Regions from separate parts of the Alteromonas sp. CNT1-28 genome, predicted to be linked through region 1. Evidence: predicted binding sites of a transcription regulator. Region 1 holds the regulator's gene; each other region holds the start of a gene.
The links. Region 1 encodes sigma-54, which starts transcription at its own class of promoters, with help from an activator protein. Its sites were predicted from a motif close to GTTGGCACGNNNNTNGNNT; they were not measured.

Region 2: a site for sigma-54 is predicted at 6,402-6,420, ahead of flhA (flagellar biosynthesis protein FlhA). Genes of this name have one in related genera too.
Region 3: a site for sigma-54 is predicted at 4,142-4,160, ahead of MHN02_RS14075 (DUF1328 family protein). Genes of this name have one in related genera too.
Region 4: a site for sigma-54 is predicted at 1,985-2,003, ahead of MHN02_RS14355 (PEP-CTERM sorting domain-containing protein). Genes of this name have one in related genera too.

Annotation. Positions count from the first base shown of each region.
Region 1 is NZ_JAKREZ010000006.1:249,403-257,345, reverse strand. It holds gene kdsC (3-deoxy-manno-octulosonate-8-phosphatase KdsC) at 1-66, shown strand, start outside; gene lptC (LPS export ABC transporter periplasmic protein LptC) at 63-641, shown strand; gene lptA (lipopolysaccharide transport periplasmic protein LptA) at 610-1,164, shown strand; gene lptB (LPS export ABC transporter ATP-binding protein) at 1,167-1,892, shown strand; gene MHN02_RS05865 (RNA polymerase factor sigma-54) at 1,966-3,447, shown strand; gene hpf (ribosome hibernation promoting factor) at 3,478-3,765, shown strand; gene ptsN (PTS IIA-like nitrogen regulatory protein PtsN) at 3,779-4,222, shown strand; gene rapZ (RNase adapter RapZ) at 4,307-5,152, shown strand; gene MHN02_RS05845 (HPr family phosphocarrier protein) at 5,152-5,424, shown strand; gene mgtE (magnesium transporter) at 5,599-6,957, shown strand; gene MHN02_RS05835 (response regulator transcription factor) at 7,009-7,761, opposite strand.
Region 2 is NZ_JAKREZ010000002.1:195,850-203,792, reverse strand. It holds gene MHN02_RS02610 (protein phosphatase CheZ) at 1-753, opposite strand, end outside; gene cheY (chemotaxis response regulator CheY) at 788-1,171, opposite strand; gene MHN02_RS02600 (RNA polymerase sigma factor FliA) at 1,208-1,939, opposite strand; gene MHN02_RS02595 (MinD/ParA family protein) at 1,936-2,802, opposite strand; gene flhF (flagellar biosynthesis protein FlhF) at 2,808-4,217, opposite strand; gene flhA (flagellar biosynthesis protein FlhA) at 4,247-6,346, opposite strand; gene flhB (flagellar biosynthesis protein FlhB) at 6,781-7,905, opposite strand; gene fliR (flagellar biosynthetic protein FliR) at 7,912-7,943, opposite strand, start outside.
Region 3 is NZ_JAKREZ010000022.1:36,981-44,923, reverse strand. It holds gene MHN02_RS14100 (zinc ribbon domain-containing protein) at 1-148, shown strand, start outside; gene MHN02_RS14095 (DUF1315 family protein) at 149-442, shown strand; gene MHN02_RS14090 (DUF349 domain-containing protein) at 432-3,374, shown strand; gene MHN02_RS14085 (hypothetical protein) at 3,388-3,606, shown strand; gene MHN02_RS14080 (hypothetical protein) at 3,690-3,884, opposite strand; gene MHN02_RS14075 (DUF1328 family protein) at 3,923-4,099, opposite strand; gene MHN02_RS14070 (DUF2490 domain-containing protein) at 4,346-5,041, opposite strand; gene MHN02_RS14065 (hypothetical protein) at 5,158-5,802, opposite strand; gene MHN02_RS14060 (hypothetical protein) at 6,347-6,925, opposite strand; gene MHN02_RS14055 (hypothetical protein) at 6,950-7,207, opposite strand; gene MHN02_RS14050 (hypothetical protein) at 7,260-7,817, opposite strand; gene MHN02_RS14045 (DUF883 domain-containing protein) at 7,822-7,943, opposite strand, start outside.
Region 4 is NZ_JAKREZ010000023.1:36,877-44,819, forward strand. It holds gene MHN02_RS14350 (PEP-CTERM/exosortase system-associated acyltransferase) at 1-613, shown strand, start outside; gene MHN02_RS14355 (PEP-CTERM sorting domain-containing protein) at 1,049-1,942, opposite strand; gene MHN02_RS14360 (tetratricopeptide repeat protein) at 2,080-4,824, opposite strand; gene MHN02_RS14365 (GNAT family N-acetyltransferase) at 4,989-6,068, shown strand; gene MHN02_RS14370 (acyltransferase) at 6,046-6,624, opposite strand; gene MHN02_RS14375 (TIGR03087 family PEP-CTERM/XrtA system glycosyltransferase) at 6,621-7,832, opposite strand.

The DNA of each region.
Region 1 (7,943 bases):
GAAATATCGGATACCATTTTGCAGGCCAAAGGGGTAGCAAATGAGATTTTTGGAGCTAGTGTATGAGCCTGTTTGGCTTTAATCGCTTAGGATTAAGTATATCAGCGCTATTTATTCTGGCGATGCTGATGTACATCCCTACGTGGATGGAAGAGCAGCCTGAAACGCAGGGAAATCGTGAAAACGATGCGCTAAAGCCCGCCTACAAAGCAAAAAATCTAACCACTACGCTGTACAATCAAGACGGTGAGTTAAATCACAAAGTATTTGCAGAGTCGATGGAGCATTACGACCAGCTTGGCTTTGTATTGTTTCAGCAACCTAAATACACCCTTTATACAGAAAACGCGTCATCACCATGGGTGGTAACCGCTGATGAAGGTACACTATACAATAACGAGCTAATCCAGCTGGAAAACCAAGTTAATATTGAGAACCAAACTGGCGATGACTTTGTCAGAAGTATATCGACCGAGTACATTCAAATTAATTTAGAAACCAAGCAAATGACATCTGACCAACCCGTTGAAATACTGGGCACCCAATATGTCATTTTAAGTAATGGGTTTAACGCGAATTTACGCACACAAGAATACGAGCTTTTAGATCATGTACAAACCACTTATTCCCCTAGCAACTAGTTTATTGCTTGCCATCGCTAGCGGTGCGGTACACGCCAGTGAAGATGATTTTTCGCAGCCCATAAAAATAGGCTCGAACACCCAGTTTATCGACGGTAAAAATAAAACCGCGTTGTACAAAGACGACGTACTCATAACTCAAGGCTCTTTGGTTATTGAAGCTGACGAAGTGGAAGTAATTGCCACTGACGGTGGTGGTCGTGAAATATTTATTGCTAGAGGAAAGCCTGCAAGCTATTCCCAGCAATTGGAAGACGGCACGCCAGTTTCGGCAAAAGCTAATGAAATACGCTATGAAGTGGTGAACCGAACGATTTCTCTTGCCGGAAACGCAGAGTTGAAACAAGACACCAGTAAAGTACAGGGTGACAACATCACGTTCGATATGATTACCGAGCAATTGCTAGCGACTGGCGGCGCAGGTAAGGATGGTGAGGGTCGAGTGACCACAGTATTCACACCTGAGACCATTCGCAAAACTTCGTCTAAGAAAGACAAAAAAGACAACGAGGGCAATGAATAGCAATGGCAACTTTGAGCGCTAAAAATCTTGCTAAGGCTTACAAGTCAAGACAGGTTGTTCGAGATGTAAGTCTGTCTGTCTCAACGGGTCAAATTGTTGGTCTTCTTGGCCCAAATGGCGCTGGTAAGACCACCACATTCTACATGATTGTTGGTTTAGTGAATCTGGATAAAGGCAAGATTGAAATCGACGACAATGAGCTAACTCATCAGCCCATGCACGAGCGCGCACGCCGCGGAATTGGCTACCTACCGCAGGAAGCCTCTATTTTCAGAAAGCTCACAGTGCATGAAAATATCATGGCCATTTTGCAAACCCGTAAAGATTTAAATTCACAACAGCAAGAAGAAGAAGCTGATGCGCTACTTGATGAATTTAATATTAACCATATACGTAATAGTACGGGGATGAGTTTGTCAGGGGGCGAACGCCGACGCGTTGAGATTGCCCGCGCTCTGGCAGCAAAACCGCAATTTATTTTGTTAGACGAACCATTTGCTGGTGTTGATCCAATATCAGTTAATGATATAAAGAAGATAATACAACATCTTCGCGATAGGGGTATTGGAATCCTTATCACAGACCATAACGTACGAGAGACATTGGATGTTTGTGAAAAGGCGTACATTGTGAGTCATGGCGAGCTTATTGCGCAAGGAACGGCGGAACAGGTTTTAAGTAATCAAAAAGTAAGGGATGTATACCTAGGCGAACAATTCAGGCTATAGTTAATGTAACCGAATTGTCATTTTTCAGTTTCGCTCTGGTATATTCAATTTAGAGCATTTAAATAAGACGTAGATGAAACCATCTTTACAGCTAAAATTTAGCCAACAACTTACCATGACACCACAGCTTCAGCAGGCCATTAAACTGCTGCAGCTTTCTACACTTGATCTTCAACAAGAGATCCAAGAAGCGCTCGATTCTAATCCGCTATTAGAAGTTGAAGAAGGTAACGACGAGCCGCAACTAGAAAAGAACAATATCGACAACGATGACAGCGGCTCTGAGGCCACTGCTTCTGCATCTAGTGACACACTAGAAGCCGGCGATGCACTTGAGAAAAACGATCTTCCCGATGAGCTGCCAATCGACAGCACATGGGACGAATACTATTCTGCTTCATCTTCGCCTGCTCCGGGTCCATCCAATGACGACGAGCAAATCTTCCAAGGTGAGACTACTGAAGATATTCAAGAGCACCTTCTTTGGCAAATGCGCCTTACCCATTTCTCGGATACCGATCGCGCAATCGCTACAGCAATCATCGACTCTATTGACGAGTCAGGTTATTTAACCGTTACCCTTGATGATATTTTAGAAGCGGTTAACGATGATGATATGGAAGAGCCGATTGAAATGGACGAAATAGAATGTGTGCTAAAGCGCATTCAGATGTTCGACCCTATTGGTTCTGGCTCACGCTCTCCACAAGAATGTTTGATGGTGCAATTGCGCCAATTTTCAGAAGACACACCGTGGCTTGCTGAAGCAAAGCAACTAATTGAAGAGTACTCTGACTTACTGAGCAGCAAAGACTATCGTACGCTTATGCGTAAAAGCCGATTGAAAGAAGATCAGCTACGCGAGGCAATGCGTTTACTGCAAACCTTGAATCCTCGCCCAGGTAGTGCTTTAGTTACTAAAGAGCCTGAGTACGTTATTCCTGATGTCTCAGTAACCAAGAAAAATGGCCGTTGGGTGGTTGAGCTGAACCCCGACAGTCTGCCTAAATTAAGCGTAAATCAACAATACGCTGCAATGAGTCGCCGTGCCAAGAATAGTAGCGATTCACAATTCATCCGCTCACACATGCAAGAGGCTAAGTGGTTCATAAAGAGCCTTGAATCTCGTAACGAAACCTTAATGAAGGTTGCAAACTGCATTGTGCAGCAGCAAATGGGCTTTTTTGAGCACGGCCCGGAAATGATGAAACCAATGGTGCTAAATGATGTCGCAGAAATGGTAGATATGCACGAATCCACTATTTCGCGAGTGACAACGCAAAAGTACATGCATACGCCACGTGGAATCTTCGAATTGAAGTATTTCTTCTCAAGCCACGTTGCAACAGAGTCTGGTGGTGAATGTTCATCTACAGCGATTCGTGCATTGATCAAGAAATTAGTGGCCGCTGAAAAGCCTAGCAAGCCGCTAAGTGATAGCAAGATTGCTTCATTGTTGGCCGAACAAGGCATTAAAGTTGCCCGGCGAACAATAGCAAAGTACCGGGAATCGTTGTCGATCCCGCCGTCGAACCAACGCAAAAGCCTTATTTAATCGGGCTTAATAATATAAGGAAGACGAAATATGCAAATCAACCTTACTGGTCATCATGTCGAAATCACCGACTCTTTGCGTAATTATGTCGATACGAAGTTCAGCAAACTTGAACGTCACTTTGATCACATTTCTAATGTGCATGTCATCCTGAACGTTGAAAAATTAAATCAAAAAGCCGAAGCGACCGTTCATTTAAGTGGCGCTGAAGTATTCGCATCCTCAGAAAATACCGACATGTATGCGGCGATTGACAGCATGGTTGATAAACTCGACCGGCAGGTAATCAAGCATAAGGAAAAACTGAAAAAACATTAGTAGTTAATTAAGCATGGATATACAAGCCATCGTAAGTCTGGACCGCACCGAGTGTGCGGTTCAGTGTAATAGTAAAAAGCGAATTCTTGAGATCATCGCTGATATCGCTGCCAAGCAAAACGAGAACATTGATCAGGCAACGGTACTCAACAGTTTGATGGCTCGAGAGCGTATGGGTAGTACAGGCATTGGCAATGGTATCGCCCTGCCCCACGGGCGCCTGCCGGGCCTCGAGAAAGTGATTGCCATTGTTGTAACCAGCACGCCAGCAATTGACTTCGACGCCCTTGACGAGAAACCCGTAGACATCTTTTTTGCGCTACTCGTTCCCGAGGAACAGACCGAAGGACACCTTCAAACGCTGGCCACCGTGGCTGGTAAACTAAGCGACAAAGAAACGATTAAAGCAATACGTCGCGCAACGACAAGCGACGATATTCTATCTGCATTAAGTTAAACATTAAGCGCCTATTAACCGTTTAGTGGGCGCCTAATTCAACAAGGCGTATGTGATAAAACCAGAGTATTAGGGAGAAAGTAGGTGAAGCTGATAATAATCAGTGGTCGTTCGGGGTCTGGTAAGTCTGTCGCACTTCGCGCATTGGAAGATTTAGGTTATTACTGTGTTGATAATATCCCGGTAAACTTACTTCCCACCTTAACCCATACAGTTGTTGACGAGTACGATCAGGTTGCGGTAAGTATCGATGTGAGAAACTTACCTAAAAATCCTGACGATTTGGTAGAAATTCTAGACTACCTGCCTTCTTCGTGGTCGATGACCATTGTTTACATTGACGCGAGCGATGATGTACTGGTTAAGCGTTTTAGCGAAACACGTCGTCTTCACCCTCTCGCCAAGCTTAATAAATCGCTTTCAGAAGCCATTAAAGCCGAGTCTGCCCTACTTGCTCCTATTGCTGAACGCGCAGATTTATATTTAGACACAGATAAGCTTACCATTCACCAACTGGCTGAGTTAATTCGAGAGCGTATCCTGGGTAAGAAAAGCTCACGCCTTGTGCTTGTGTTTGAGTCGTTTGGCTTTAAGCACGGTATTCCTAAAGATGCGGATTACGTTTTTGATGCCCGCTTTTTACCTAACCCCCACTGGGAGCCCGACCTTAAACATCTGACCGGATTAGACGCACCAGTAGAAGTATTTTTGGGGTCGCAGCCTGTAGTGACCAAGTTCATTTGGCAAATTCAGAATTTAATAACGACATGGCTGCCTCATTTAGAGCGCAATAACAGAAGTTACGTAACCGTAGCCATTGGCTGTACTGGTGGCCAACACCGTTCGGTTTATATCGCACAGACCCTGTCGAAAACCTTCAGTGAAATACACCCTGATGTACAAATTCGCCATAGAGAGCTGAATCAGTAATGACTATTCAAAAAACGCTAACTATCGTCAATAAGTTAGGGTTGCATGCAAGAGCGGCGACCCAACTGGTTAAACTGGCTAATCAATTCGACGCTAAAATCATCTTAAAAAAAGGCGATAAAGAAGCAGACGCAAGCAGTGTATTGGGATTAATGATGCTTGAAAGCCATCAAGGTGAACAGGTAGATGTGATTGTGGACGGCAGTGATGCTGTTGATGCACTTGCTGCTATTGAAGAGCTTATTGAGGGCAGATTTAACGAAGACGAATAGTCTTACTTGCCCAATCCATTGACCAATTAATCAACACTTAGCGCAGTTATCTTAAAATCCTGCGCAAAACCTACGCAATTATCATGACAGACTCATCATAATTGCGATATTCTACGCCCACTTAGGCTCTATGGCCTGCATTGTTCATCTTTTAGCTTGTAGGAATAACGCCTTATGGCAGAAGCGCTTGTTTCTAAATACGTACAAACTCAGTTACGCGCACTCAACGCTGCGTTGACCAACGGTCAATTCGTATCTGTACGTAAGCTTCTGCTTGAATTACCGCCTTCAGACGTCGCCCACATTCTTGAATCTAGCCCAAGCAGAACCCGTGACGAATTATGGGAGCTCATTGATGGTGACTTTCACGGCGACATTTTAGAAGAACTGTCTGACGATGTTCGAAACGGTATCATTACAAAAATGCTTCCCGCTAATGTGGTTGACGCACTTGAAGAGATGGATACCGATGACTTAGCAGAGACGCTAAGCAGCCTTCCCGAGCCAGTATTGGCCGATATTCTAGATTCGATGGATGCACAAGATCGCGTGCGCGCAGAGCAAGCGCTGTCTTACGGTGAGGAAACCGCTGGTTTCATCATGAACACCGACACCATCACATTACGTCCAGATGTGACCATTGACGTGGTTCTGCGCTATATCCGCTTAAAAGGTGAGCTACCTGAGAATACGGATACGTTTTACGTGGTAAACCGAACTGACAACCTTGTTGGTATTGTTCCGGTTACCCGTTTACTCACCGCAGATACCGACGATAAAGTGTCTGACGTTATGGACGAGGAATCTGAAGCGATTCCTGTGAATATGCCAGACGATGAAGTCGCAAGCCTGTTCGAGCGATACAATTGGCTTTCAGCACCTGTTGTAGATGAAAACCATCGCTTAGTGGGCCGAATTACCATTGATGACGTGGTTGATATTATTCGTGAGGACGCCGAGCACTCGATGATGAGTATGGCGGGTCTTGATGACGACGAAGATACCTTTGCACCCGTTATGCAAAGTACCAAACGACGCTCGGTGTGGCTGGCGGTAAACTTAGTGACGGCGCTAATGGCTGCGATGGTGAGTGATCTATTTGAAGCAACGCTCAGCCAACTGGCTGTGTTAGCTATATTAAATACCATTGTCCCCAGTATGGGCGGTGTAGCGGGTAATCAGACGCTAACGCTAGTTATTCGCGGTATGGCACTAGGCCATGTTAACGCGAGTAACTCACGATGGCTTATCAGTAAAGAAATATCCATCGGCTTTTTAAACGGTGCCATTTGGGCGGTGCTTATTGCCTCTGTCATCGCGTTATGGAAACAAGATTACATGCTGGGCGTAATTATTGCCTTTGCCATGATGGTAAACATGATTGCAGCTGCTTTAGCGGGCGCAACCTTACCTATGATCATGAAGCGTCTTAAGATAGACCCTGCCCTAGCTGGCAGTGTTATCTTAACTACGATAACCGATGTAGTGGGTATTTTTGCTTTCTTAGGTACTGCGACGCTGTTTCTAATTTAAGTTAATTTTGAACTCTCATGCCTGATAGGGCATGGGTGAGCTAAACAACACTCATGCAATAAGCGCTTTCTCTATATATCCATTGACGTTCAGCTTGTAACCCACACCCCAGACGGTTTCTACTAGCTGTCCGCCATTTTCAATACTGTTGATTTTATCAAGCTTAGTGCGTAACCGATTTATATGGGTATTCACCGTGTGCTCGTAGCCTTCGTGGTTATAGCCCCACACCTCACTGAGCAATTGATTGCGAGAAAAAACTTGGTTTGGATGACGACAAAAATAATCCAGTAGCGCAAACTCCCTAGCCGTTAACGTTAGCACTTGGCCATTTAGGGTTACGCTATGAAAACGCTGGTCGATTTTAAGGGGTCCTATTTCGATGCGCTCTTCACTACCTTGAGATGGTCTTAAATGTGCTTGGCTAGGCATACTCCTACGCATATGGGAGCGAATACGGGCAGTAAACATGCGTGCATCAAATGGCCCTGATAGATAATCATCTACGCCTACTTCATAGTAGTTTGCTTCATCTACCTCTTCGTCGGCCACATCGTCTGTCATCGCGTCACTTTCCACTGCCATCACCCAACTTTCGGGGTTCGTATCAACAAGGCCTTTTATACGATTAAGACAGATAATATTTCCATGCGACTCAACAATAACGAGCGAATAATGCTGCGCCTTAAGCAGCGACTCTGCGGATTGAAAATTAGAGACTGCGTCGTAAAGAAAGCTATGCTTACTTAAGCATTGCGATATGTTCTGTTGAAACTTATTTCCACTGTAGATGATAAGGATCATATCTCGCTCCTAATTCGCCAATAAAAAACAAGACCAGTGTGATCGTGGTTTTCTTTCACAGTGATTACAATTTTTTTAAAAAATATAAATTCAGAATTTATAACAGCACTGTTATTTATTGAGACGAATCTGTGTGCGTTTTGTGAAAGTTCTGTGATGAATTGGACATTTTACTGCCCTAA
Region 2 (7,943 bases), on a different contig from region 1:
AAAACCTAAGCTAGACAGAAGATCATCTACATCATCTTGGCCTGACACGACGTCGTCGCGCTTATCGGCATCAATGATAGGGCCTTCTGCCTCTACACCATCAACCTTATCGGCCTTAACGCTGGATGGTTTAGTTTGTTCTGCACCGTCGCGTTCACCAAACATGGTAAGCATGTTAACTAAGCTGTCTTCCACTTCTTTAACCAAGTCGATAACGCGGCGAATAACCTGACCAGTTAAGTCTTGATAACCTTGAGCCATCAATACTTCTGTAAGTAACTGTGTAAGTTTAGCTGACTGTGCCGAACCTTCTTCCAACAATTCGTCTAAGTCTGCGCATAAAGCCTTGAATTCACCCAACTCTATTTGGCGATTCATCAGCTTTTTCCACTCAGGCATAACCTTTTCGATGCGCGCCGACAGCATTTCAGCTATAGGCATGCTCGCTTCAACGGCATCCATAGTAGTATTAGCAGCTTTTTCAGTTTCTTCAATTACGTAGGTTAGGCGGGATTGTGCATCGGGAATATCATCGGTCGCGAGATTTTTAATGCGGTCGTCTATTTGGAAATTATTCAGCGCGTCATGGAGCTGACGCGTCAGTTTCCCTACTTCGGCAAATAACTCAACGTTTTCTTTCATTGAGGCCGCTTCTAATAGGGCATTGGCTGAAGCGTTGTCACCCTCTTCAAGGTAGGTGACAAGCTGTTTTGCTTCTTCCAACGAAATTGGAACGTTTACATTCGTTGACATCCAGTAAACCTCATTTCTCTGGTGAGCGTCTGGATCAACCTAAACGTTCGAATATTTTATCTAATTTTTCTTTAAGTGTTGCTGCAGTGAACGGCTTAACAACGTAGCCATTAACACCTGCTTGCGCGGCGGCAACAATTTGCTCTTTCTTCGCTTCAGCAGTAACCATAAGTACTGGTAGGTGCTTGAGCTTGTCATCGGCTCTAATCGCGCGAAGCAAGTCAATACCCTGCATACCAGGCATGTTCCAATCGGTAACTACGAAATCGAAATCACCTTGCTGCAACATAGGCAATGCAGTACTTCCGTCATCCGCTTCCTGGATGTTGGAAAAACCCAAATCTTTAAGTAGGTTTTTGATGATACGTCTCATGGTAGAAAAATCATCGACCACGAGAATTTTCATGCTTTTGTCCAAAATAGCCTCCAGTGAGGGGTTAATTGTTATTAATTTCTATTCTTCGTCAGCTTGCCACGACTTCATTCGTGATTTGAGTTTTAACATGGCCTGACTGTGAATTTGACTGACTCTCGATTCACTTACATCAAGAACCTCACCAATTTCTCTTAGGTTCAGCTCTTCATCATAATACAGCGAAAGTACAATCGCTTCTCTTTCAGGTAATGTCGTAATTGCATGGGCAAGCGCTTTTTGGAAAGCGCCTTGCATTAAATCTTCCAGTGGTGCGTCGCTACCTCGATTTTGCTCTGTCGAAATAACATCTTCTGACACACCTAAATCTTCAATACCTACCAGCTTTCCGGCATTTACTTCATTAAGCATTTGGTGATAGTCCTGCAAGCTTACATTAAGCCTATCAGCAATATCAGAATCTCTAGCATCGCGGCCTGTTTCGCTTTCTACTTGCGAAATTGCTTCAGTGATCGCTCGGCCATTTCGGTGGACTGAACGCGGTGTCCAATCCCCTTTGCGAATTTCATCTAGCATAGCACCGCGAATGCGAATACCGGCAAACGTTTCAAAGCTGGCTCCTTTTGAACCATCAAAGTTTCGTGCGGCTTCTAATAATCCAATCATGCCTGATTGAATTAAATCGTCTACGAGAACACTAGCCGGCAATCGCGCTATCAAGTGATGCGCTATACGCTTAACCAATGGCGCATGTCTTTCGACTAACTGCGCTTTATCGGTTTGTTGTTGATAAGCGGCTGCCTTGCTGTTCAACGCTGACTTCCTACGGCTTTTTCTGCAACTAACTGTTCAATAAAGAACTCTAAATGGCCACCTGGCTGCGCTGGAATAGGCCATGTTAAGGCTTTACTCGCCAACTGTGTTATTGCAACGGCTGCCGGTGAACCTGGGTAAGCATCGACAATGGCTGTTTGTTTACGCACTGCTTTACGAATGTTCTCGTCAAACGGTACTGTCGCCACTAATTCTAGTGCAACATCTAAAAAACGCCCTGTCACTTTGCTTAATTTACTAAATAGCTCTTGGCCTTCTCGCACGTCGCGCACCATATTAGCCACAACTTTGAAGCGGAAAACACCGTGCTCTCTATTCAGAATTTTTATCAATGCATACGCATCTGTCAATGAAGTAGGCTCGTCACACACAACGACCATGATGTCTTGTGAGGCTTTTGAAAAGCTCAACACCATGTCTGAAATACCTGCCGCTGTATCAACGATAAGCACGTCAATTTGCGAGCGCAGCTCACTAAAGGCACGAATTAGGCCAGCGTGTTGCGTTGGCGACAATTCTGCCATCGACTGCGTGCCTGATGTGGCAGGGGCAATCTTTATTCCGTGCGGACCGGTCACTAATACTTCATCAAGTGTACATTCGCCGGAAAGCACGTGGGATAAGTTTTTCTCAACACGCAAACCTAACATAACGTCTACGTTAGCAAGACCGAGGTCCGCATCGAGAACCATTACACGTTTACCTTGCTTCGCCATGGCGATAGCGGTGTTCAATGTAATGTTTGTTTTACCTACGCCACCTTTGCCACCGGTGACGGCGATTACTTTGATTAACCGTGATTGCTTCATTTTTCTTAAGCTACTCGCTTGGTCGTCAATCATACTGCTTATGCTGTTTTAATTGCGTTGTTACCACTAGTATGATTCAAACCGTACTTTTTATAAAGCTTTGCAGCAGCGGAAACCAAAGATTTCGCTTCTGCAATCTTAATGTCTTCAGGTACTTTTTGACCATCGGTGACATAACTAACCGGTAATTGGTATTCAACCGCTGCACTAAGCACCTCTCCTAAAGAGTAGCACTCATCTAACTTTGTGAAAATACAGCCACTTAGTTCAATATCATCATACGCTTGAATGATTCTCTGCAAAGCAGGATATTGCGTATTTGCTTGCGCTACCAAATATTTTTTAACATTTGGCATTTGTCCGTTATCAAACTGCTTAATTTGTTTAATTAATCGACTATCTCTTTGACTAAATCCAGCCGTATCAATCAATACTAGTCGCTTATGACGAAGTTGGAATAATAAATCCGCAAGTTCTTCACTAGTCTGCGCTTTTCTCACCGTGCAGCCAATAATCTTTCCGTATGTCGCTAGCTGCTCATAGGCGGCAATTCTATACGTATCGATGGTAATCATCGCAACCGACTCTGCACCGTATTTCTGCGCATAGCGGGCAGCAAGTTTCGCAACGGTAGTTGTTTTACCGGTACCTGTTGGTCCTACTAATGCAACAGCACCTTGTGCGCTAAGTATATCGTTTCCTGTCACATTTATGCGATTAGCCAATAGGTTAAGAAGATATACCCATGCATCTCGTTCGTTGTAATGTGACGGCGTATAGCTAATAAGCTGCTTCGCTAACGCGTTGCTTAACCCCATATCGGTTAAACGGGTGATTAGATATTGATGAACAGGTTTTTGACGTTTGTTCTTAGCTTCCATCAAGTCGGCCACTTGATATTGCAATACATCGCGAAGAGACGCTAGCTCTTCCTTGATTTGCGCAAGCTCCGCTGACTGCGTCACAGAGGTATCATCCATACTTGACGCTTGATGCTCTGGGAAAGCGTTCTGACGAACTGGTTCATGAGAAGACTGCTGAGCTTCTACGTCGTCAATAAAGGCTTCTGAGAAGTCTAAGTGCGAAGCAATTTCATTGGCGTGCTTAGCATTCGCTGTCATTGGTTGGTTAGGTTGCGCGGGACTCGCCACGCCATTATTTCCACCGTGCTGCTTTTCTAGCAGTGCTTTAAGGCTATCAGGACCGTCGTCACCAATGATTTCGCTCAAGCTAGGCACTGCCTTTTGACCGGGTGTTTTTGCAGCGGCTTGTGGAGACGCTTTCGTCGTAAACAACTTCGCTTCGGGTTCTTTGTCGTAGGCTGCGACAAGCTCAATACCGTCAGCGACTTTGCGATTTGACATGATCACAGCGTCACTGCCCAATTCAGCTTTAACTTGGCTTAACGCCTCACGCATATCTTTGCCGAAGAAACGTCTAATTTTCATTGCAACCTCTCCAATCACCCAGTGTCAGATTATTGACCGACCGAACTGACTATTTTTATTTGTTTGTCGTCAGGCACTTCTTGGTAAGACAGAACATGAAGCCCAACAACCGAATATTTTAAGAAGCGAGACAGAACGGGTCGTAGCATGCCTGAGGTAAGGAGTACTGCAGGCTCTCCTTCTAACTCTTGCTGCTGACTTGCTTGCTGCAATGATTTTTGCAGCTTGTCTGCCAGACCTGGTTCTATGCCAGCGCCATCTTCGCCACCTGCTTGAAGTGACTGGTGCAACATCTGTTCCAACTCTGGCGCCAAGGTTATGACAGGTATCTCTTTTGCACCTTGCGTAATTTCTTGGACAATTAAACGTTTAAGGGCAATACGCACTGCAGACACTAAAACATCGGGGTCTTGGCTGCGCGTGCCGTACTCACTGAGTGTTTGAACGATTGTACGCATATCGCGAATAGGCACGCCTTCAAACAATAAGGTTTGCAGTACTTTCACGACGGTGCTTAGCGGAAGAATGTCTGGTACTAATCCTTCAACCAGTTTCGGATGCTGCTTGGCAAGCATATCAAGAAGTTGTTGCGCTTCCTCGTGCCCTAATAATTGATATGCATTGTTAGAGAGTAATTGGCTTAAATGGGTCGCTACAACGGTCGCAGCGTCTACTACTGTGTACCCAAGGGTTTGTGCATGCTCCCGTTTATTGGGCTTAATCCATACTGCGTCCAAGCCGAACGCGGGGTCTTTAGTGGCACGCCCTTCTAATTTACCGAACACTTGCCCTGGATTAATAGCAAGTTCTTCATCGTGACTGATGATGGAATCGCCTATCGTTACGCCTAGCATAGCGATGGTGTAAGTGTTGGGCTCTAAATCCAAGTTATCGCGAATGTGGACAGGCGGAATAAGGAAACCCAGTTCTTGCGATAGTTTCTTACGTACGCCTTTAATGCGCGTCAACAACTCGCCACCTTGGGATTTATCGACAAGAGGAATTAAGCGATAGCCCACTTCCAATCCGATGGTATCTACCTGCTGAACATCATCCCAGCCAAGCTCTTTCACTTCAGGCGCAACCGATTCATCTTTTACCACATTGTCTGGCACTTTGGGCTCTGCGGCCTTTCTCTTTTCTTGAACCGACTGCCAGTAAGCAAAGCCTGCAATCAAGAATGAGAACCCTAAGAATGCGATATGAGGCATCCCAGGAATGATACCCATCACAAATAGAACCCCCGAGGCTATATAAAGGGCTTGATTATTACCAAGCTGACCGCGGATTTCTTTGCCCATTTCCTGGGTCTCGTTTTCACGAGTAACGATAATGGCTGTAGCGACCGAAAGTAACAATGAAGGAATTTGCGCCACCAAACCATCACCGATGGTCAATATGGTGTAGATTTCTATAGCGTTACCGAATGAAAGCCCGTGCTGAATCATGCCAATAAAAAGACCACCGACAATATTAATCAGCATGATGAAAAGGCCTGCGACCGCATCACCCTTTACAAATTTTGACGCACCGTCCATCGACCCGTAAAAATCCGCTTCTGCGGTAATCTCTTCACGGCGTTTACGTGCTTGGTCTTGATCTATATACCCTGCATTTAAATCAGCATCTATGGCCATTTGCTTACCGGGCATAGCATCTAACGTAAAGCGAGCGCTTACTTCTGAAATACGTCCTGCGCCTGCGGTTACAACTTTGAAGTTGATAATAAGAAGAATGGCGAAAACAACAATACCTACGGCGTAGTTACCACCAATCACGACCTCACCGAAGGCTTCGATAACTTTACCTGCTGCATCGCCGCCTTCATGTCCATAAAGTAAGACAACGCGAGTAGAAGCCACGTTAAGCGCTAGTCTCAATACGGTAGCGATAAGTAACACCAAGGGGAAAATGCCGAAATCTACTGGACGCTGGGTAAGTACAGCCACCAAGATAATGACTAGCGACAACGCAATATTAAAGCTAAACAGCACGTCCAGTAAGAATGGCGGCATAGGCAATATAACCATGCCCATAATTGCCAAAAGGACGATGGGTGCGCCTAAACCACTGGTAAAATTTTGCAGCTGATTTTTATCGAATCGCTGAAGATAACCGGATAACTGCATGGCTTGGTGTCTCTCTATCAGAAAATTGACGCTTTATGTGAATCTTCTAGTGAGTTTTCAACTAACGTGCCAGCTTTGTGTTTTACGCAAAAGTTATCCAAATCTGAGCTGTAATCATGCGTGATTACTGTCTACAGTGACTTGTATAGAGCGATTAAGATTTTGTATCCGAGGGACATACGAACAGTTTATAATTACGTCACTATTCCTAGGGCCTACTCTTCGTTTTAAAAGGATTATTCATGGTAGTACTACAAAACCGTGTTGCAACGTTTTGTTGGGTCAGCCTTGTCATCATGCTGACTTTTAGTCATGTAGCTCATGCATCTAAACAACCTAACTTACGGACAGCGTGTGGAGAATTTGCTAGCTGGTTCGGGGCACATAACTATGTCCCACCTTCAAAGTCAATTTTAACCCATTTAGCGGTTGGGTTAGTGTCGGTACTCTGGTGGGATAGGCAAATCCCGTTTAAGTGGCTTAGGACGTTTGCCCTTACCTGCTCTATGCGCTTTTAACTGATAAACATGTGCGAGCACCTGCGCTACCGCCATAAATAAGGCGTTAGGAATTTCATCGTCCACTTCAGTGGAGTAGAAAATGGCGCGTGCAAGCATGGGAGAAGGGATCAACGGCACTTCGTTGGCGGTAGCAATTTTTCTGATGTGCATCGCTAGCTCATCAGCACCTTTAGCGACCACAACCGGCGCCCTCACTCCCTTCTCATCATACTTGATAGCAACCGAGAAATGGGTCGGGTTAGTCACCACTACGTCTGCTTGTGGTACTTCTTGCATCATGCGCTTGGTTGCAGCCTGATATTGTAGACGGCGAATTCGGCCTTTAACCATAGGGTCGCCTTCCGCATTTTTCCGTTCGTCTTTAACCTCTTGCTTGGTCATCTTCATTTCTTTGTTGTGCTTATACATTTGATAAGGCACATCAATGAGCGCGATAGGGATCATGCCGCACACCAGAATAAGAAACGCCCACTTAAGCATGTCGAGTGCGTGAAAAATGTTTCCCGGATAAAGCTCCATATCAAGGTGGAGCGCTTCATCTTCAAAGAACAGTAACGCTCCGATGGCCATGCCAATTATGACCACCACTTTCGCTATAGACTTGAGTAACTCAACCAAGCCGTTCATGCCGAACATGCGTTTGAAGCCTTGAATAGGGCTCATTTTGGAACCCTTAGGTTTTGCCCCTTCCCAGGTAAAGTTAAAACCACCAAGCGCAATAGAGCCATAAATGCCCGCTATCATTGCCACAACCATGTATAGCAGCACGGCAGGACCTACCGCCGAAAAAGCTTCACCCCATGCGCCAAACATGTGGGTGATATCATAGGTTTCGTCACGAGAGAGAATGAACATTCTCTGAGTAAGTTTAAAAACAGATTCAGCAATCCACCCGCCCACAAACAAGAACATAAAAGCACTGACGATAAGTACTAGGGTCGTAGAGAGTTCACGGGAACGAGCTAGCTGCCCTTTTTTTCGGGCATCTTCGAGTTTTTTCCCCGTGGGGTCTTCTGTTTTTTCGCTTGAATCTGCCATGTTTTCCTACGAACAAATATTCAATAGTTCACACATAA
Region 3 (7,943 bases), on a different contig from region 1:
ATTCGTTGCGAGTTTTGGCTTCATGTATTGGGGCGGAACACGCCCAGGTGATTTGCAACATAATTTAGCTATTTTGGGCGCAGTGGTTGGCTTTGTTTGGTACTTAGTAAACCGCGCGCGTATTGTTTACATAAAGCGTTTTTCCTAAATGAATATAGAAGCACTTTTAGCCAGCATGACGCCGGAGATTTACGAGCGTCTGCGTCAGGCTGTTGAAACAGGTAAGTGGCCAGATGGCACGCCTTTAAACGAAGAGCAAAAAGCAAGCAGCATGCAGGCTGTTATGCTGTATCAAGCAAAAATAGAAAAGTCCTCTGAGCATATGACAGTAGGTGAAAGCGGCGAAATCGTACATAAGAGTAAAGCCGACTTTAAACGCTCGTTACGCGATGAGCAGGATGATAATAATACAATAGCGCGGTTTAAACAGGATGATATTTAGTCGTATATTTGCGCCTTCACACCAAAGCCCAAAGCCTGAAAAACGGATGCAGGCAATCGAGAGTCTCTCTCCCGAAAAGGCACAGGAAAAAACAATTCTTCACGAACTGGCATTTAATGACGAAGATGCAAATGTCAGTTTAGCAGCACTCGAAAAGCTTAATAGCTTTGTGCTGTGGCTCAAAATGTCACAAATTGCCAAGCAGTCTCGCGTTAAAAAAGCGGCGGAGAAAAAGGTAAACGCCGCTTTGTTAGGCGAGGGGGATGTCACACTCTCCCGCCAAGAGATATTCTCTTTTTTAACTGAAACAGCCAACGCCGATTTGGTAGTGCAGTTAGTACCGCAAATGTTGAAGAAAGAGCCTATGCTCTTACAAGATGATGCGCTAGCTAACGCGCTAATCGAAAAAGTAGCGAAGCCATCTTTTACCCAGTTTGTCTTTTTAGAAGGCGCAAGTCCCCAACTGCAGACTCAACTAGTCAACGCACATTCAGACGTATCAGATCTGCAAAAGCTTGCTAAGAAAGTGTCAGATGATGCGCTTGTTACGCAAATTAATGCGCGGATAGATGCTATCAAAGAGGCTGCAAAGCGCCCAGTGGAGCTTAAAAAGCAGCTCACTTTGGGACTTTCAAAATATCAGGCTTTGCTCGACAAATCAGATGTAGAAACCATTGATGAAAAGCGCAATGAGCTTGAGAGCGAATTGACAGGGCTGTTTGCTCAAATTGACTTACTCACTTCAGAAGAACGCGTTGATTATGAAGAAAAGCGTGCGCGTATTGGTGAGCAGCTCGAGCGATACTTAAGCCGTATCCGCCCAGCATGGGAAGAGAAGCAACAAGCGTCGCAACGTGCTAATACCAAAGCATTGTGCGAACAGCAGCTTACATATGCCAAGGAGCAGGTAGCTTGGTTGTACAATAACAGGCTTTGTGAAGCGACGCTTGCTGATGTTGCTACGGTTAATGAAAGCGTGCGCGGTGTTGAAGCAACGCTCGAACAGCTAGCACGTCTCGATGATGAATTTGCAACTGATAAGCGAATTACACAGATTAAGCGCTCTGTCGACGAACTAAACGAGCAGCTTGATCGCTTCTCTATGCAGCAGCAATACGGCCAAAAGCTACTGATAAAACTTCAATCGCTCGAAGACATTGCCGCTAAGATCGTTTCGCCAAGCGATAGCGAGTCGGACAAAGATACCCGTGATGTGAGCGTTGGAGAAGCTGGCGCATCGACTGAGGATTTGAGTCAAGTAAATGGTGGGGACGCATTACAAAGCAGTAGTGTAGTGGCTCTTAAAGCGGAGTTTGACGAAGCACGTCAAGCGTATAAAGCGCTTAGTCGCGAAATCGATGCCATTCCAAAGGCGTTGTCTAAACGTTTTAACGCAGCGACAAGCAGTGTAAATGCCAAAGAGCGTGCTCAAAAATCCAAAGAAAATGAGCAAGTAAAACACATTAGAAAGCACATTAGCGTTATCGATAACTTAATTGCTCAGGGTAAATTCCGCGTTGCTATTTCAAAATTTGCAAAGCTTCAGGAAAGTTATGCTGCGCTTCCTGGTTCAGCGAAAAAGTATGTTGAGAAGCGTTTTGAAAAGACCGCTGGTGATGTGTCGCGCTTAGAAGGATGGCAGGATTACCTTGCTGCGCCGCGCAAACCCGCACTTCTAGAAGAAGCAAAGGCGCTAGCTAGCGCTGACGCTGAAAACATTAAGCAAAGAAGTGAGGCTATTAAATATCTGCGTAAGCAGTGGTTATCACTAACGCCGTCATCATCAAATAACGAAGAGAGCAGCGAAGATACGTTGTTACAACAGCAATTCGATGATGCACTTGAAAAGGCGTTCGAGCCTTGTAGAGCACATTACGCAAAGTTAGACGCACAACGGGCTGCAGCACGTGAACAGCGTATGTCGATTATCGCTACGGTTAAGGCAATGGACATTAACATGCCGGAAGCCGAGTTAGTGAAAGTTTTCGATAGAGTGTCTAAACAGTGGCACGCTGCAGGTCAGGTTGAACGTGAAATTTATGAACAGCTGAAGCAAGAATGGAAGGCGGTATCATCGCCCATTCAGGCTAAAGTAAATCAATGGCAAAGTGACAACCAAGCCCAAAAGCGTGCGTTAGTCACCCAAGCTTGTCAACTTGCTACGGAAGAAGATGTCGCTGGCGCTGCCGACAAGGCTCAGCAATTGCAAAGCCAATGGAAGCAAGTAGGCCATGCAGGTAAACGTGAAGAGAGTATGTTGTGGGCAGCATTTAAAGCTGCCAATGACACCGTATTTGAACGTTTAAAAGCCGAGCGGAAAGTACAGAATAATGCATTTAACGCGTTAGTAGATTCGCTACTCAAGCAAGTGGAAGCTGTTGACATCAACAGCGATGATGCAACGTTCAGTCAATCAATAAGCGACGTTCGCGCTCAGTTAACCGACTTGCCTAGAGCGCAACGTACGAAAGTAGATAAAAAGATTGATTCACTTGAAAGTAAGCGCGCGGCGCAAGCGAAAAATGCACAATCTCAAGCCCGATTGGCGCGAGCTCAGGCTCTGATTTCTTTACTACAGCTAAGTGTAGGTGAGGGAAGTGGTGATGAGCAATCTCTAGCGGAAACGTTAGGGAAGCGTTGGTCAAGCGTATTGGGTCAGTCTACTGGAAATAAAACAACTCAGCACGATAGACAATGGTTGACGGTAGCATTAGAAGTCGCAACTGGTATGCCAAGCCCAGATGCAGACGCATCTATACGCTCTAGCGTACAGCTACAAATGATGACATCTAAGTTGGAACAAGGCGAAGCGGCAACAGCTCCCGACATTCTTGCTGACTGGTTATCATACGACTCGATAAGCGAAGAAGATAACCATTTGCTGCAACGAGTTGTTTCAGTTATTGATACTCATCCTGAAATTGTTGCTTAAACGGAAAGCCTAAATGGAAAACAGTGTTGAGTTTCAATTTGAAACAGAAATGTCTGCCTATCGCTTTTTGAATACCGTGAAGCATATTGACGCAGAAGGGTTAAGAGTGAAGTTCGGGCGTACGGATCATCACGTGAGTGTAAAATACCGTTACGGCGTAGGTGAATTTGATTCGACGCTATCTACACTAGACGATCTTGCTCGTGAGTTAGGTGGTGAAGAAGTGTCTTAACTAACCAGTTAGGTCAAACCACGTCGACTGTAAATACAAAAAGGGCCAGACAATTGTCTGGCCCTTTTTTGATAAAAACGTGATTAACAGTCTTTATCTTCAGCGTCTACGCCTTCTTTCACATCTTCACAAGCGTCTTCAACGGCATTACCTGCATCGGTAACAATTTCGTCTAGCTCTTCGCCTGCGTCTTCCGCTTCACCGTCACCGCAAGCTGCTAGTGATAGTGCAAATGCTGATGCTACTAGTACCTTTGATAAGTTTTTAAATGAAAACATATCCTTACTCCTTTTTCCTATTAAAATACTTCTAACTCTTAGGCTCTTGGTGCTCTACCACGTAACGCATTTGCGATAAGTGAGATTACGAGCAACGCGATAAACACAAAGAAAAGAAACTGTGCGATACCTGTTGCTGCACCTGCGATGCCTCCAAAACCAAAAACTGCTGCAATAATGGCGATGATAAAAAATGTGATTGCCCAACCTAACATAACTAAATCCTCGTATTGCTTCCGTTACTTTCACTTTAACTAATGCTATCTTTGTGCCTGTTTTTTAAGTTATTGAAATATATTGATATAATTTAATTTTTCTCTGGTTGTCAGGCCGTATCTGCAGGCAATTAACGTCACGATTACACGTACGAATGCATTTTTTACATGATTGTGTAAGGCCCTAGTCACCCAACTTTACTCTTTGTGTGTTAAGGGCCTTTGGCTGGGGGTATTCTTTGATCCTTACCAGCTTCCGAAGAACGTGAGAGCAAGGTTGTGGTTTGTTATGGCGTCTGAATTGGCGCCTGGCGACGCAATATGATTATGTAAGTATCCCATCTCGACGCGCCATTTCTTGTTGAGGTGATAGGCCGGTCCCACGTAAAGTCTATTTTGATCAAACCCGCTATTTTGGCCCCAGTCTGTGTCGTTCAAAGCCCAAAATACCTCGTCCCACACGACTATTGACCATTGCTCATTTAAAGGTTTCGACCACCGTATAAATTGTCTAAACCTATAGCCTGTATCACCGCCTTCATCGCTCCTGAATCGCTGCTCCAAACGACTTCTACCTGAAATGGTACCGCCCATAAATTTGCTTAATGAATACGTAGCTTGCTGCCACACCCTGTCTTCTTCAATTGAACCGTTGTCTGAGTCTATCGTTACTCTCGCAACACCCAGCCACAAGGTCGTATCGCTTGAAAGTTTGTAGCCGACACCGGGACGAACGATAGAAACGCCTAGCCGAGATGCGTCGTCTTTAAAGCGCAAATGACCGTCAAACCAAAATTGCCATTTACCTTTATCATCGGCATTTCCAGTGAGTGCGAGGGCATTCCAAGATTGAAAATCTGACTCGGCGTGTGACTTAACGCCGGCTGTCATCGCCATCACAAGTAGTAAGACGCAACGCGTCATAATTCGTTTTGCGCACATAGTTTTTCTCGTTGAAAATAAAAAAGAGGCAAAGCGAAAGGGAAGGGACGCCTTGCCTGCAAAGGGAGAGTGTTTCGCCCCTCACACTTCCTAAGAATGGAGGGGCAATGGCCTATTTAGTTACCGTTTGGGTTGTAAGGTAACGAAGATTGGTGAGCAACAATACGCAGGTCGCCGTCACTATCTTTGACATAGGCAAACGTGTATTCCACCTTCGTTTCGCCACCTTTTGTATCGGTAAAGAAGTAGTTGCCCATCGCCACGGCCATGCGACAGCTGTTGTTGATAATACCCACATTATCGAATTTCACATTTGTGTATGGCTTTATTGCAAAGCCTTTGTCCTCTTCGTAAGCGTCATTACCGCCAACAAAGTATGAAAGCGCAGCATCGAAGCTTGAACGGAACTGGTCGTTAGCTGCAAGCGTTGGTTTAAACAGTACGCTGCTTAAATCGTAACCATACATAGCTTGGATGAAATCTGCGGCTTCGCCAGAGTAATCACCATCATTGCTAAATACTGCACCAATTCGCACTATGCCGTCACCCCACATCTTTTGTGCCGTTACCACTTCTCGCTCAGTAATACATTCGTCGGAATAAAGTAATGCGTTGTCGAGTGCTTTAGCTTTTAACGCCGGAACATTCGAACTAGCTGAATGCTCCATCTGCGGTTTTGCCACTGCACTGCAACCAGTCACCAACATTACTGTAGCTGCTACAAGGGTAGTTTTTGTCATTAACGTGCTTAGCTTTCTCATCGCCTGACTCCTTAGTCATTTGCAAAATAAATATGTGCTATTAACTGATTCAATTGCTTAGAGCAGTACCGCTACAACGTTGTCGATAGAGGTGTATAAATCTGCTCTGCAGTTCATGGGTTTAATGATAGCGAGCTATGATGACGGAGACTTTTGTACAACATTAATAGAAGATTAACGGGTCATTAAAAATGCAAGGAGCACTTCAGGAGAATGAATAACAGCTATAAATTAGAGTCTTTAGACTAGAGGCTTTAAATTAGAGAAAAGGGCTGTGATAGCAGCAGTGTCATCGACTCTTTCAAGAAGAAACGAATATGACACTGGCCAAGTTTGTAGAAAAGTGAAGAATGCAGTTAACCAATGGACCGCTAGCCACAACAGAAAAGTAATAAAGACTAGTGCACCGGTTGTTGGCTTTGAAACATATTACGGTTTTGCTCATGTGTTTGAGCGATGCTTTTCAGTAACTGCAACTAGGGCCTGAAAAGCATTTCTATTAAAACTGATGTTTCAGAGCATTAGTGAGCGGCAAAACGCTCAGCTAGTTGCCATTTTTTGGCTCTAGAGGCTCTGATAGTACCTCTAAGACAGTGAAAGCATTTTTACCTAGACGCGTTTTATCATTCGCCATCATTACATCAATAGTAAAGTAGATGTCGTTAATTTGAGTTTTCACAACGTCGTTTGAGCTTGGGACGGCCATAGGCTGTGCCACTTCATCGCAGCCTGACATAGTGCACTGCCTGTCTGTTTGAAATGCCACGGGCTCTTCCTTATTCGCCATAACTTCTCGCGCAACAACTGGCTTTTTATCCACGTTGGTTTTAACGATGGCCAAATAAGTAAAACCTTGTTTTTGTGCAATTTCCGCTGCTCTGTAAAGGGCATATTGCTGTACTTTATCAGCAGGAGTCTTGTCTGTTGCCTTAAAAAGAACCTTGTATTCGTTCTCAGAGATTTTTTCGCTTGAATAGCCATAGGCAGCTTTGGTACTCGCTGACTTATAAGGGGTAGGGGCTGCTACAGGGGTCGATGAACAACCTACTATTGCAAGGCTAAACGCCGCACCAACGCAGGCAAGCATCAAACGGCTTTTCTTCATATTTTTTTTGTTGTTCATCTCACATATTCCTTAGTACTGTGATCATTGAAATAGCGACAATAGCGCAGTCCTACTTATTGCCATTAGGGCTTGATTGCGTTTTGCTTTGGGTTTTGCATCTACCGCACCCTTGTATGCGCCAAGGGTTGCAATGCCAAGCAATGTTTCAGGCTTTCCCATCATCAGTTTACATTGCCTCTTTGCTTGTGTAAGTGCAACATCTGCATGATGTTTTTGCGAAAAATAAGCATGCTCTTTCTGTGCTATATCTTTCATATTCGATTTAAAAAAAATGTTCATCGCTTTTCCTCACTATTGGCGGTGGCTTTTTACGCAATGGTAAGCATTTTCACTATCCGAAAACCCGTCGCCACGTTTGTATGAGTCTGCTAAAGCTTAGGTAATTAAATGCATTTTGTGCAAGCTTAAATAAACAAAAGACCGCAATGCTGTTGAACACCAACAACAGGAGTGGAACTACCACATAGCTAACGCCCACACTATGAAGTATAGCGCCAATGGCGATGTTTAAAATGAGCCAACATACTGTGCCCACTGCAAATGCCGCTAAGCATGCAAAGACTGTAACAAAGAAACTCTTTTTAATGAGCATCAATTCACTGTTAGTGAGCTCTAAAAACGCCAACCCCTGCGCTTTCCTCTGAGTAAATGCTTCTGAGAAAGCCGAGAAGATATCCGAAAACGATGGGTCGGGGTAATTCTGTTGTGTTGCCTTGTTCTGTTGTGTTGACTTGTATTGTGCAGCGTGTTCCGAGGTTGCTGATGCAGCGTTAGCATTGTCACCGTTGCTTGTAACATTTGGATTCACCTGCGCCGCGGGCGGCGTCAGGCGAAAAGGATTTTCTGTGCACAAATTGAAATTTGCTCTTCGAAAATCTGGTACAGTCATGGTATTACTTCTTACGTAAAAGTGACGTCACTAACATTCCTGCTGCGAAAGCGATACCCGCTGTCGCTACTGGGTTCTCAATGGCATATCTACGTACTTTCGACGCCTGCCATTTTTGCTGTGCCA
Region 4 (7,943 bases), on a different contig from region 1:
TGGATTTGAGCCAATAAAAGAGAATGGTTTAGAGTTTGACGAATTCGACAGCTTTTCACTTCACTGCTTAATACAGCACCATAAAAGTAAGCATTTTGCGGGCACTGTAAGAATGGTGAGGCCCATGGAGCCCGATGAACAACTTCCAATAGAAAAGTATTGCCTAAACTCCATCACGCGAAAAGATTTAGACCCATCTCAGTTTGACCGCAAAGATATTTGTGAAATATCGCGATTAGCTGTTCCTAAAGAGTTTCGTCGACGTGTAATGGATAAATTCGCAGGGGCTGGAGTGGCAGTTATCAACGAGCACACATACTCTGAAAAAGAAGTTCGCTGCTTTCCGTTTATTGCAGTTGGCCTTTACCTCGCTGCAGCAGCGCTCGCAATCGAAGAAGATATCAAACACGCTTATGTAATGATGGAGCCGCGTCTAGCGCGAAGTATGAAGTTCATTGGTATTAAGTTCGAACAAATTGGCCCAGTAGTCGAATATCACGGTAAACGCGCACCTTATTATATTAATCAAAACTTGCTTAGAAAGAGCCTTCGCCCTGGCTTTGCAAAGATGCTTGCAGATATATTGAATTCAATAGAAAAGCAAGATTTTTGATTTGGGGGGTGTCCACTTCCCATAAATTGAGACAAACTTAATTGGAGTTTTCTGCGGTGATTAATGCAGGAGACACTTTGAAAAAATCACGCTATCAGCAGTGCTGACCCACCATAGTTGAAAATCCAAATACGGTGATATAGAAGAGTCTGGCTTCAAACGATTGAACAAGCTTTAAGCAGAAAATGCCAGATTTATTGAATCTGAGGCGCAGAGCTAAACAAGTACTACCCAAACGAATAGCCAAGTCGTATACGTGTTAAAGCAGTTAACGGCTGAACATGGACTAGCAACTCAGCTGCGTATGGACAGCCGCATCTAAGCTTTAGAATGAAAACACCTAATTAAGTGCATACCGAAAAAAGCCAGTGAACTGAGTCACTGGCTTTTGAAAAACCGTCAACATATTTTCGGACGGGACAGCTAAATCTGATATTACTTGCGACGGCGAAGGAAACCCATACCTACAAGCGCTAGACCAAAAACACCTAAAGTTGCAGGCGCTGGTACAACATTAGTGCTCAAATTACCTGCGTTACCTTGCGCAATTGTAATAATGTCACCGTTAACCGCTTGGAAAGTTGAAGATAGGCTGAACGCGACAGCATCAAAGAAATCAGTTAAGCCTTCTTGAGTTACCTTGTTACTAACAATATTGCCGTTTGCAATACCTTCACCTGGTGCTGGGTCAGCAATATCTATACCAGCAACCAATTCACCATCTAAGAGACCACCGTAACTTAGGTTTTGAACAGTAATTTCTGGAGAATATTCAAGTTCGCTAAACGAGCCAGACATGAAAAGTGTGTCGTTAATTTCATCAATAAAACCCGCTGCCCCAGCAGTTAGGCTCATACGGTCTGTAGATGCAAAGTCGCCAGGAAGAGAGCCTGAATACGCATCGATGATGTAAAGATCAAAAAACGAACCATCTGGGTCCAATGTCAAAGACTGCTGAGGTTGACCTGTGAAAGGGTTTATGATTGTAGTTTCAACAACCGACAAGCCGCCAAAGTTAAATGCCAGTGTACAAGATGGGCATAAAAACTCGCCTGCACTTCCTGAACTTAGCGTACCGAAACCCGTAAGTTGAAGACCAACAAAATCAGTGAAATCACCAGTATATGCTGTTCCCAAATTAACCAAATTACCCGATTGGTCTTGGAAATACTGTAGGAAGTTAAGGGTAGTAACTACGTTACCTGTACCGTTAACTGCACTTGGCTCTACTGGCTCTGGAACCGAAACACCACCTGGAAGTAGAATCGGATCGGCCGCTACTGTAAATGACATTGCTAACGTTGCTGCTACTGCTAATTTCTTAAACATGATGTTCTCCATTGTTTAACCGCTTTTCGGTTTTCCTTGAACTTGCTAGTTGCGTGCCAATTTTTAAGGAATTGATTTGATTGACTTTTTTCTCATGGAAAAATTTAACACTGTAATCTTGTAAAAAAACCAGACACTTAATTAAGTAGGCTTAACAACGAAGACTTCCTATCCGTAAGACCTTTATCAACAGTCTTAGTCTGCTCAAGAATTTTTCGAGCCTCCTCAATTTTGTTGAGTCTGATCTTTGCCTCAGCCAGATTTAAAAGTGAACCCGCAAAGACTCTAGCCCCCATCTCAAGCCCTTTCTCAAAAGTACTCTCTAACTTTTTATATTGATGAGTCGCAAGGTATATACTGCTGGCGGTCGACAGCACATTTCCATTTTTGTATCCATTTTCTAGCTTTAGAGCATCTTGGATATATTTTTCTGCCATCTCAAAACTCTCTGCCTCAAAATATAACCAGGCTAAATTGTTAAAAACGACAACATCTTTTACACCGCTATCTATAAGTGCCTTATATTGGTTTATAGCTTCGGTAGCGTTCACTGAAATTAAGGCATCAGCATAGTAACGCTTTAGGATAGAATCTGATGGGGTCAACTCTAGTGAGGATTTGAGGTAGTCTAATGCCTCGCTTTCTTTTCCCATAGCTTTTAATGCCGCCAACCTGTTGCTAAGCAATTTTGCACTGGGCGCTAACTGATAAGCTTTTTCAAATAACTCCAAGGCTTTGGCAAAATTATCATTCTGAAGTTCTAGACGAGCCATTGAATTCCAATAGCCTGATGAGGATACGAAATCCTGTTCATTAATGCCACTTAGAAGGACTTTTGCATTGGTCGAATTGCCTACTGCCAATTCAAAATGAGAACGAAGCAATTTTGCATCAGCACTATTGGCAAATTTTTGATGTGCTTTTCTCGAGACAGTTAACGCGGAGCCGATATTCTTTTCCAGCTCAAGAATATTGCATAATTGGACATACGCCTCTAATGGCGCATCAAACGAATTGATCCAATCATTTAAATCATTTTTGGCCTGACTAAAATCACCGACCCTAAGATTGATACTTGAGCGTGATAGGTAGAAAAAGTCATCTTTATTTTCTTTCGTTATACGATTAAGCTCTTTCAACGCTGCTCTGTAATCACCTTTATCAATTAAAGACGATAAGTAAAGTTTCCAGCCACTCTCTGCAGGTTTGTTTTCATATAACCTTGAAAAGTACTGAATGTTACTGTCCGTATCACCGATTTCGCGGTTTAAAACATATAGAATAGGCTCAAACTCAGATTGTTCATTGAATGACTCTATAAAGTTTTTCACCTCATTTCTCGCATTCTCATATTCATTTTTCTGAAGGTGAAAGGCGACAGATAGAACTACTGGAACTCTATGGTCAGATTTGATGGTTCTCAAAAGTTTTGCCGCTTCTAGTGATTCATCGAGCTTTCCTTGTTTAAATAGCGATTGCGCTAAAACTGAAAGCAAAGCCGTATTGTTCGGTTCGCTTTTTAACCCCTCTTTAGCGACCTTCTCTGCTTGCTCAAGCTCGTTACTTCTGAAGTGAGCGAAAGCTAAAAGATATGTAGCATCGGCTGGTTGATTGTTGAGCCGAAGATTTTCCGTAAGTTGAGATTTAACAATTTCTTCGTTTCCGAATTTTAGATTCCAATAAGCGCTTTCAGCACTGGTAAGCTCTTCGCTTTCATTGACTTTACTAAGAATACTCTCTTTAAGCTCAGCCATTAAACCGCTGTAACTGGCGCCTGAGAAAGTTTCAGCAAGAGCTTTCTTTTCATCAAATGAGAACTTTTCTACATCATAGTCCCCGAGGTCGATATCGTAACCAAGCTTAGCTCTTGTAAGCATTTCTATTTGTTGAATTTGCCCAGTCTTTCTATAGGAGTTAGGTAACTTTTCTAGAGCACGAAAAGCCGCTTCAAACGCCCCCTCTTTAAAAGAGGCAACGGCATATACATAATTCAATCGGCTTGACTCAAGACGCTCTTTAATTGCTGCTTCAGCATGTTTCTTTGCACTACTGTAATCCGCTTTAGCTAGTGCAACTTCTGCGTCCAATAAAGAAATTACGGGGTGACTATTAACCTTAGTTTTTAGATTTGTGAGTTCTTTCGCTGCATGTTCTATTTCATTTGAAAGGACGAGGCTATTTATTAAATAAACTTCAACCTTAAAAGTTGAAGGTTTTACATATAGATATGACTCAAAATTTTTGGAGGCTTCTTGAAAATCGCGCTTTAAGAAGGCTAGCCTCCCCTTCAAAAGCAGGGCGCTAGGCTGAAGTGAGTCTTGATTTATTTTATTGATAAGAGCGTAAGCATCTTCATATTTACCTTTCGAGGCCAGTCGATAAGACTCAAATGTAGTCACTAAAACAACGTCAGATACCTTGTTTCTAACCATTGTGTTTGCGTTTGCAGACTCGCCTAACTCAATGTAACTCAACGCAATGTTTAAGGCTGTTTTTTCATCAACTTTATCTACAAGTGTTTCATGCAAATCTGCTAATAGTATAACCCCTTCGAAATCAAATTGGTTGAATAAGCTATTTATCATGCCCTCTAACGCTTTACTACTTTCAGAGTCAAGCTCTAATGCTTTTGAATATTCTTTTTCTGCTGTGGCATAATCACCAAGAATCATATATAGGTCAGCAACTTTGCGACGCAAATCGCTATCACTCGGCTGCATTGATATCGCACTTTTATACTCTAAAACTGCTTCTCTAAAGTCACCTCTTGCAGTTAAGGTTTCTGCTTCGGTAATGATTTCTTCAACAGCTTTTGGCGAACAAGCTAAAAGACCGGTTATGGTTATCGCTAAAAAGCACTTCCTACGAATATCTTTGCGCATGCCTACTGTCCTCAATCCTGAATTTTTTTGTTTGAATATGAAACATATTAACCATTCCCAGACTAAATTAATATACAATCCAGTGCTTGTTGTTAAGGAAGTCTAGGACAAAGGTAGGTTCTTACGATTACCAGTCCGCGAATTAACTATTTCGGAGTCTTAAATTGGAAACTGCTAGTATCTTTAGTCCTTCATCTGTTGATTGCCTAGTAGAAAAAGTGTCTAACATTTTCAATGAATCTGACCCTAGTAGCTTTTTTCTTGATAAACAATGGATAACTTCTTGGCTTAGTGTTCTGGATGAACTTCCTGATATTTACATTTTCAAAAATGACGATGAAATTATTGGATTTTCCCTCCTTTCCAGAAAAAAAGCGCTAACGTTTCCACCACTGTACGAAGGCTTTTTAAATCAAAAAGGTCAATCCCATTTTGACCAAGTATGGATCGAATATAATGGGATAATATGCAGGAAAGAAAAGATCTACGAATGCATTTCTGCACTGTTGACAGCTTTTTTCAAAAATAAGCGCAATCAACGCTTAACTGTTTCGATGACTACAGATTTCGAGTGTTGGCAAAATGCGATTTCAGAAGCAGGCTATATTTCTGAGAATACTGAAGTTTTAGGCTACAAATCTGATTTAACACTCTGGCTAAATGAGCTCGAAAAGTTTGAGTTTATTTCAAAGAACACTCATTCTCAATTAAAGCGTTCTATCAACACCATAGAGAAAAATTTAGGGAAAATTTCTTTTTCTTTTGCTTCAAAAGATAATATTTTGAATTACTTTTTCGAATTGGGGGCGCTTCACAAAAAACGTTGGAATGACTCTGAAGAGGGAAGCGGATTTGATAACCAGTTTTTTGTTCAACATCATGTAAACTTTTTGACAAGAAATAGCCAGAACATTGATCTTGTAAAAGTAAGCGCAGGCAAAGAAACTCTGGGCTATGTTTATAATATAAAGTTTGAGAAGACGGTATACTTCTACTGTTCAGGCCTTAACTATGACATCACTCATAAACACATTAAGCCAGGGTATACAATCCATCACGAATTAATGAAACACTATCGAAAACTGGGCTATCTCTGGTATGACTTTTTAGGAGGTTACGCACGCTATAAGGATAGTTTGAGTAGCGCCAAGTATCAGTTCAAAACACTTACCATTTATCGCTCTAGCAGGCAGTTAAAACTAACTAGAATTGTGAAAAAACTTATATCTTTTTTAACACTTTAGCAGGGTTCCCACCTACTATAACCCCCGCAGGCACATCATCAATAACTACAGAACCTGCTGCTACCACACTTCCTCTGCCAATATTTGCCATAACCAGTGCACCGTTGCCCAACCAACAGTTCTCTCCTACAGAGACTTTGGTGAAAACGCCGCCCTGATCTTTTATCGGCTTTTCTGGGTCAGAAAAATTATGTTGTCCTTTGCCACTCATGATGTGCACACCGCTTCCCAACAAAGTATTTTTCCCAATAGCGCATTTACCAATGTTACATTGCGGACCTATGTACACTCCCTCGTCAATCTCAGTATCTTGTTGTGAAAACAACGTGGCGAAACCGATGAGAACGTTTGGCGCACACGAGGTCATGACAAACCGATAAAAGCCCGAACGTAAATAACACCCTAGTTTACCGGGTATAAGCGATAGCAGCTGGCTAAAAGACGAAAGCAGCGAGTCTTTGTTTACCACAATAGACAGCATTAAATACAAAAGCGTGAAAGGAAACATTACAAGTGCACAAAGGGCAAAAAAACTCTTCTTAATTATTGATTTCATATTCTTGCCATTGCCACCATCAACGGGCTCAATTGTTGTTCCCAGCTATATTCGCTAACTATTGCTTGGTAGCTACGTTGTGCTTTATGTTGTGATAGCTCAAAGTTTTCAATACTCTCAACGCATGCAGCTACAAAGCTGTCTACATCATCTACTATCCACATGTTGTCAGCGTTGGCAAACGAGATCCCTTCAGCTCCCATAGACGTGGTTATTATCGGTAGTTTACATGCTGCCGCTTGAAGGACTTTGTTCTGCACGCCCCTTGCCAACCTAAATGGCGCAACAAACGCATGAGCTTGGTGAAAATAAGGCAATATATCATCGACAAAGCCCGTGACATCTATACCATCGCGGCCTGACAACGCTTTTATTTCTTCAACAGGGTTCATACCACCCACAGTAAACTTTGCATTCGGCGCTTTTTCTCGAATGAGTGGCCAACAGTTTTTAACAAACCAAAGTACCGCGTCTACGTTTGGCTTGTAGTCCATCACGCCCGTGAACAAGAAATGCGGTGCAGTGCTTATTGCTACCGCGCAAGGCTGGGCTTTCGCTGGATAAAACGCATCGAAGTCTAATCCGTTTCCAAGTACGGTTATCGCTTTCGATGAGTCTACTGAAGAATTAAATAGCTGCGCCTCTTCGCTTGCAATCAAAAAGCACTCATCAAACCGTTGGTTTGTTTTAGCCTCAAGCTTTTTTATACCCTTGCTTTCACGCTGGTATACGCAGCGCATTAAGAAAGAAGAAGAATCTGCGTATTGCGCCCACTTATCTGAATCAACGTCCATAAAGTCCATAAACAAGCGACAATGGGTAGTGTTGTAATAAGGCGAGTTGAAGATGTAATAGCTTAAACTCGACGCGGTTAACAGCAGCGCATCCTCACCCTCTTTCAGCTTTTCATCAATAACATGTTGAAGTGTTTTTGAGTAAAACGCTCCAACACTTATGGGCAAACCTTGCAGTAAGGCCGAAGCATAACGCGTGAATTTACTATCTAACTGGTAAGAGTTAACCGAAATTCCAAGATGCTTGGCTAACGCTTCGGCATTTTTCTTATCTTCTGCAGTTTCTATGAGAGAAAAAACTTCGACTTCGTACCCTAAGCGATTTAGAAATTCAATTTGATGATATGTTCTAAGTTTTTCGCCCTTATTTGGGGGATACGGTACTCGTTGCGACAACACGCAAACTTTCGACATCAGCGCCTTCCAAGCTATCTTTAGTATTTTTATTTGTCCTATTATCATACTACTTCGAAGCAAATATAAGGTCAAAGTAACAAATTAGTGATGAAGGCTACACAAGTGGCA